2 regions of the Bacillus sp. FG16 genome follow, and region 2 is predicted to be linked to the other one. Evidence: predicted binding sites of a transcription regulator. Region 2 holds the regulator's gene; the other holds the start of a gene.
What was found. The regulator LexA, encoded in region 2, represses DNA repair genes until DNA is damaged. The targets are predictions, from matches to a motif close to CGAACATATGTTCG.

Region 1 (3,428 bases), on a different contig from region 2:
AAATAAGAATGAGTGGGTATCCCCCGCTCATTCTAAAAAACATAACAGATACTTATATATGGAGGTGACCATGATGGTATGGTACGACATTGTATTCAGATTAGTTATCGCAATTATTGTAGGTGCTTGCATCGGAATGGAAAGGCAATGGAGACACCGAATGGCCGGGCTGAGGACAAATGCTCTCGTATCACTTGGTGCCTGTATATTTGTTTTATTATCCGTCATGCTTGATCATGATGCTAGCCCATCCCGCATTGCTGCTCAAGTTGTTAGTGGTATTGGTTTTTTAGGGGGTGGCGTTATTATCCGCGATGGTTTTAGTATTAGAGGGCTAAATACGGCAGCTACTTTATGGTGTGCAGCTGCTGTCGGTACTCTTACAGGCGCCGGTTTCCTCGTTGCAGCTATATTAGGTGCAGCCGGCGTGTTACTAGCAAATATACTTCTTCGCCCAATTGCTCTTTTTATGAATAAAAAATCAAAAGAAGAATCACCTGAACAAACGAACTACTTACTTTCCCTTACTTGTTCAGAAGAAAATGAAGCACATATTCGTTTTTTACTTATGCATATGGTAAGTACAGAAGGGCTCAGTTTAAAAGAGTTGTATAGTGAAGATGTAGATTCTAATCAAAAAGTTTGTATACAGGCTACATTACATTGCAAGACAAATGCAGCTATCTTAATTGAAAAAATAGTAAGTAGAATGCTATTAGAATCTGGCGTTACTGGAGCTGGATGGAAGACTTCTTTAGATTTAGAAGCGAGTTAAATAGGAAAGGTGTCATGATATTTACTACTTCATGACACCTTCTACATAAACTTATTTTCTAACTTTTGTTGAAACGACTTCTCTTGCTTGCGTAGTAGTTGACTACCTCGTTGTAAAAGCGGGGTTCCATACTTATCATTAATTTGATCAATGACAGCAAGTAGCGGTTCTTTTTTTGCATCCTCTTCAAATGAAAACAAATCTAATTGTTTCACCGATTCTGTCTTCCACTCTATTTCAGTAGCTGTAACACCTAGTAAACGCACGGAATCACCATCCCAATGTTGCTTCCATAAACGGGATGCTGCTTGAAAAATATCGCGTTCTTCCCAAATCGCATTTTTCAATTGCTTACTCCGTGTTACTGTTCGCCTATCATGGTATTTAATCATAATTTGAATATTATAGCTGACAAGGGTTCGCTTTTGTAACCTTTTACTCACTGACTTTGATAAACGTTCTAACATATCAAGTAATTCTTTCTCTTCATCCATATCCTTTGAAAAAGTCATCGAGTTACCGACGCTTTTATGCTGTCCCATTTGACTCGGATCCACTTCCCTATCATCCATACCTTTTGCACGCCTTTGCAAATCAACACCGTGCTTGCCAATTTTAGCGCGAATGATATGCTCGTCTCCCTTTGCCAACTGTTCAATTGTCTGTATATGAATATCATTTAATTTTTCAGCTGTTTTCTCACCAATTCCATGCATTGCTCTAACTGGACGTGGCCAAATCAGTTCTGGAATATCGCGTTTTCGAAGCACGGTAATACCAAGTGGTTTTTTCATATCTGAAGCGGTCTTTGCTAGAAATAGATTTGGAGCAATTCCGATACTACACGGTAGCTGCAACTCTGTTAATAGTGCCTGTTGAATCATCTTTGCTATTTCAAGAGGCGAACCAAGTGCGTAGCAATCTGTAATATCTAAATATCCTTCATCTATTGAGACTGGTTGTATCTTTTCTGTAAAACGAGAAAGGACTTGAAACATTTGAAATGAAGCTTCGCGATATAATGTGAAATTAGGACGCCTTACAACTAATTGCGGGCATAACCTTTTCGCTTCCCAAAGGGGCATCGTCGTACGTATTCCGTATTCTCTCGCCTCATAACTACATGTTATAATAATTCCTTTTCTCTCTTTTTCATTTCCAGCAACCGCTAATGGCTTTCCTTGTAATGATGGATCATGAGCAATTTCAACAGATGCGAAAAAGCAATTCATATCTACATGCAAAATTACACGACCATTTTTCGGATACATTTCTCGCATAGTACTCACCCCCCTAATCAGAACATTCGTTCTTTCATTATATCAAATTTTGCACAATAGTTATAATAATTACTTGTTCTTTTTTATAATCCATATAAAGAGGATACACATGTGAAAGAGGCTGATTATGATGAAATTAACTATATGTTCCTTGTAGTTATATTAATCATCATAATTAATTATTTACTCCTTCCAATTTTCAACATGAATACGTTTGGATTTTTCTCTCGTCTAATATTATATACTGCCATGATTTTTCTTGTATTGGCTTATACGCCTTATAAAAATAATCGAATCAAAATAAAAAGCGTGTAAATCACAATTGATTTACACGCTTTTTCTATTCTATTACTTCGCTACTTCTTCAATAATTGCAACAACTAATTCTGCTGTTTTTGCTAACTCTTCAACAGGAATCTTCTCGTTTGTTGTATGAATTTCTTCATAACCAACTGCCAAGTTAACTGTTGGGATACCGTGTCCTGCAATTACGTTTGCATCACTTCCGCCACCACTTTGGTGAAGAGAAGGTGTACGACCAATTTTTTCAGCTGCACGTTTCGCAACTTCTACAACGTGATCGCCATCTGCAAATTTAAATCCTGGGTACATAACGTTTACTTCAACGTCTGCATGACCACCCATTTCTTTTGCAGTTGTTTCAAATGCTTCTTTCATTTTCGCAACTTGTGCTTCCATTTTCTCATTGATTAAAGAACGAGCTTCTGCAAAGATTTGTACATGATCGCAAACGATATTCGTTTGTGTACCACCTTCAAAACGTCCAATGTTTGCAGTCGTTTCAGAGTCAATGCGACCAAGTGGCATCTTCGCAATTGCTTTCGCTGCAATAGTAATTGCAGATACACCTTTCTCCGGTGCTACACCAGCGTGAGCTGTTTTCCCGCGAATAATTGCGTTCACTTTCGCTTGTGTTGGAGCTGCAACAACGATTTCACCAACTTTTCCATCGCTATCTAATGCGTAGCCATACTTCGCTGTAATACGCTCACGATCTAAAGCTTTTGCACCAACAAGACCTGATTCTTCTCCGACTGTAATAATAAATTCAATTTTACCGTGAGGGATATTTTTCTCTTTTAAAACACGGATTGCTTCGAACATTGATGCTAATCCAGCTTTATCATCCGCACCTAAAATTGTTGTACCATCTGATACGATATATCCATCTTTAATAGAAGGCTTAATTCCATTACCAGGAACTACTGTATCCATATGAGAAGTAAAGTAAATTGTATCAACACCATCTTTTGTTGCTGGTAAAGTACAAATTAAGTTACCTGCACCATGACCAGTTACAGCCATTGTGTCATCTTCAAATACTTCTACACCTAAATCTGTAAATTTCTTCG
Region 2 (3,428 bases):
AACTTTAATTCCTTTAAGTTCGTTTAACATATTTTGACGAAATCCTTTTAAATATTGTTCACGTAGCGATTGACGCTCACGTTGCTCTTCTTCAGTTAAACCTTCAGCTTTTGCTTTTTTCGCTAAGAAGTTAATGCGTTCAACGAGTTCGTGATTAATCATCTCGAATCCCCCTTCTAATCAAAACTGATTATTATCATACAATAGTTACTCTTCTTTATCAAGCAATTGCTTCGTATACTCTACATATCTACGATGTACAGTCGCCTTTGAAACATTATGACCAAATCCACGTAGTGTTGCTGCAATTTCTTCAAACGTGAGTTCACTTTTTCGCAAACGTACAATTTCCTCAATTGGCACTTCTTTTTTCTCTCTTCCTACACTTAAATGCCGATTTTTTAAATTTTTTTCTGGACGATAGCCTTTTTCTACTGCACGTTGCATACCTCGTTTAATTTTCAAATTATGAATCTTTCTTTGATATTCTTCAACAATACCAATAATATCTAATACCATCGAATCAGAATCCGACAATTGTAATTCACCATTATGTGTATGCGTATATACTTTTATACCTTCTTTATGTAAACAATGCATTAATGCGATTTTCGCATTTCCTCTACCAAGTCGCGTTTCATCTTGTATAAGTAACACATCAATTTGTTCGTCTCGAATTGTATCCAACACCTCTAATATACCGTCACGCTCAATTGTATATCCACTAGCCTGCTCCTCAATCACCTTAGAAACATTCATTTGATAGCGCTCAGCTAAATGCAATAATTCATCTTTTTGACGTAATAATGATGTTTCTTGTGCTTCTTTCGTTGTACTCACACGTGCATAAATAATTGCATTCATTTTGAACCCCTCTTTCTCCCTATTATTTCCCTATAGTGTAACATAAATCAGCCATTTGTTCGAACTTATGTTTGTAGAATGTTTTTTCACATGTTATACTTATTAATAAGAAAAATGAAAGAAAACGAGGTGTTAGAAAACATGGAAAAGTTAACGAAACGCCAGCAAGACATTCTCGACTTTATTAAGCTAAAAGTACAAGAAAAAGGATATCCACCTTCCGTACGTGAAATCGGTCAAGCAGTCGGCCTCGCTTCTAGTTCTACAGTGCACGGACATTTATCACGATTAGAAGAAAAAGGATACATTCGACGCGATCCAACGAAACCACGAGCGATTGAAATTTTAGGCGTAGACCGAATCGATACAGAAACACAATCTGTTATTCAAGTTCCAATTGTCGGAAAAGTTACTGCTGGTTTACCAATTACAGCTGTCGAAAGCGTAGAGGAACATTTCCCACTTCCAGCTAGTATTGTTGCTGGAGCAGACCAAGTGTTCATGTTACGTATTTCTGGAGATAGTATGATTGAAGCTGGTATTTTCGATGGAGATTTAGTTGTTGTTCGCCAACAACAGTCTGCATATAATGGTGAAATTGTAGTCGCTTTAACAGAAGATAACGAAGCAACTGTTAAACGTTTCTATAAAGAAAAAGACCATTTCCGTCTACAACCAGAAAACTCTTCATTAGAACCTATCATTTTAAAACAAGTGTCAGTTATCGGGAAAGTAATTGGCGTATATCGTGATTTACATTAAAAATAACAAAAGAAGATAATTACCTTATTTATATACGGTAATTATCTTCTTTTTTGTATTTTGATAGATTTCCATACATTCTATTTCTTATTAACGAGTTTCAATCGTCACATCTCCAGCAGCCGTTTTACCGCTAATCTTTTTACTACCATTTCCAATTGTTACGTTATTATTTTCTTCATTAAAAATTGTTACATCTCCGGCAGCACTTTGCCCAGTAATTACCGCATCTTGTGGTTTTTCCGATAAAGTAATATCTATATCTCCCGCAGTTGAACTTGCTTCTAGATTATACTTAGAATCATGATCTTGAATATTTATTTCCCCACTTGTTGTTTTTGCGGTCACTTTCCCTAATACCTTCTTAAAGTTCACCTCACCAGCTTTTGTCGATCCCTCCACATTCTTAGCCGTTACTTGTTTCAACTCTACTTCTCCAGCAAGTGTTCTAACACTTACGCTATCACTTTTCACATCACTCATTTCGATTTGTCCAGCAGATGAATTTACTTTTACATCTTGGTAAGAGCGTTCGGGCACAAGGAGAGTCAATTTAGACGTTTGAAACCTAAAATCGTAAAAAGAAAAATCAAATGAAGCACCTTTTTCTCTTTCCCCAATAATTTTTAATGTGTCACCATCTTCTGCGATACGAATCTCTTGTTTACGTACATCTCCTGATTGCTTGATATAAAAAGAAGAGTCAGGAGATTTTTGGACAATAATATCCCCGGCATCTAACTTAACTTCTATATTTTTTAATGTTTCGTTTTTAATTATATTTTCTTTATCGCCTTTTTCAGCAGTTTGTACTGCTTTTTCATATGTTTGGGAAATTCCTATTACTCCAATAATGATACAAGCGATAGCGATTAAAAATAGTTTTTTCATCATTTACTCTCCTTTTATCATTTTGAAGTTCCATATTACATATCGTACACACAATCTCTTAAACCACTTTGTACTATAAAAAGCGATAATACATAATAATAAACCTACTCCAACAAACGTTATACTAACGAAAAGATCCAACCATATAAAAGTACCCATAAATACTTTTCCAATCACGAAAAATGGTGTTACTACACTAGCAATACCACCAATCCAAAAAGAAAATATAAAAGCAATAATTGCGACTAACGGGCCTAACACAATAATAAAATTAAACAAACTAAGTCCAATCGCTGCCATAACAGCTCTTGTCACATTTGAAGTCGATGGATTTTTTTTCATTTCATCGAAGCGATACATCGCAAGTAATTCTTTTGCGATTACTTTCGGAGAACCGAGGCCCTGTATTATTTCTGATTCAGTTTTCCCCTCTTCTATCCCAAACTGAAAGTGCTCTTCATAATCCGATAAAATATCTTGCCTCTCTTCCTCTGGTAACTTTCTAAGATAACTTGATAATTCTTTAAGAAACCCTTCTTTACTCATCCCATTCCACCCCTTCAATAATTTCTTGTACCCCTTTCGCAAAATCACGCCATTCTGTTACTAACAAATGAAATTGCGTTTCCCCTTGCTCTGTTAATTGATAATATTTACGAGGTGGCCCTTCCGTAGATTCCTTTAAATACGTTTGAAAATACCCTTCTTTCGTCAAACGGCGCAATAAAGGGTATACTGACCCTTCCGATATTAAAAATTTATTAGAAATTTGCTGAACAAGTTCATAACCGTAACTATCTTTACGTTTTACAAGTGCTAATACACAAAGTTCAAGCACACCTTTTTTAAACTGAACGTTCAAGTGCCATCCTCCTTTCCTATCTTAGTACTGTTCAATACACGGTACCTGT

Region 1: the regulator LexA is predicted to act here: its motif matches at 2,075-2,088, upstream of ACODS7_RS00540 (DNA polymerase IV).

The regions. Positions count from the first base shown of each region.
Region 1 covers NZ_JBMDKC010000001.1:81,322-84,749, reverse strand. Annotated here, with positions in the region: gene ACODS7_RS00545 (MgtC/SapB family protein) at 74-775, shown strand; gene ACODS7_RS00540 (DNA polymerase IV) at 817-2,055, opposite strand; gene ACODS7_RS00535 (tripeptidase T) at 2,404-3,428, opposite strand, start outside.
Region 2 covers NZ_JBMDKC010000006.1:96,426-99,853, forward strand. Annotated here, with positions in the region: gene ACODS7_RS04305 (DUF896 domain-containing protein) at 1-162, opposite strand, end outside; gene ACODS7_RS04310 (YneB family resolvase-like protein) at 208-864, opposite strand; gene lexA (transcriptional repressor LexA) at 1,006-1,626, shown strand; gene ACODS7_RS04320 (DUF4097 family beta strand repeat-containing protein) at 1,717-2,520, opposite strand; gene ACODS7_RS04325 (DUF1700 domain-containing protein) at 2,521-3,063, opposite strand; gene ACODS7_RS04330 (PadR family transcriptional regulator) at 3,056-3,379, opposite strand.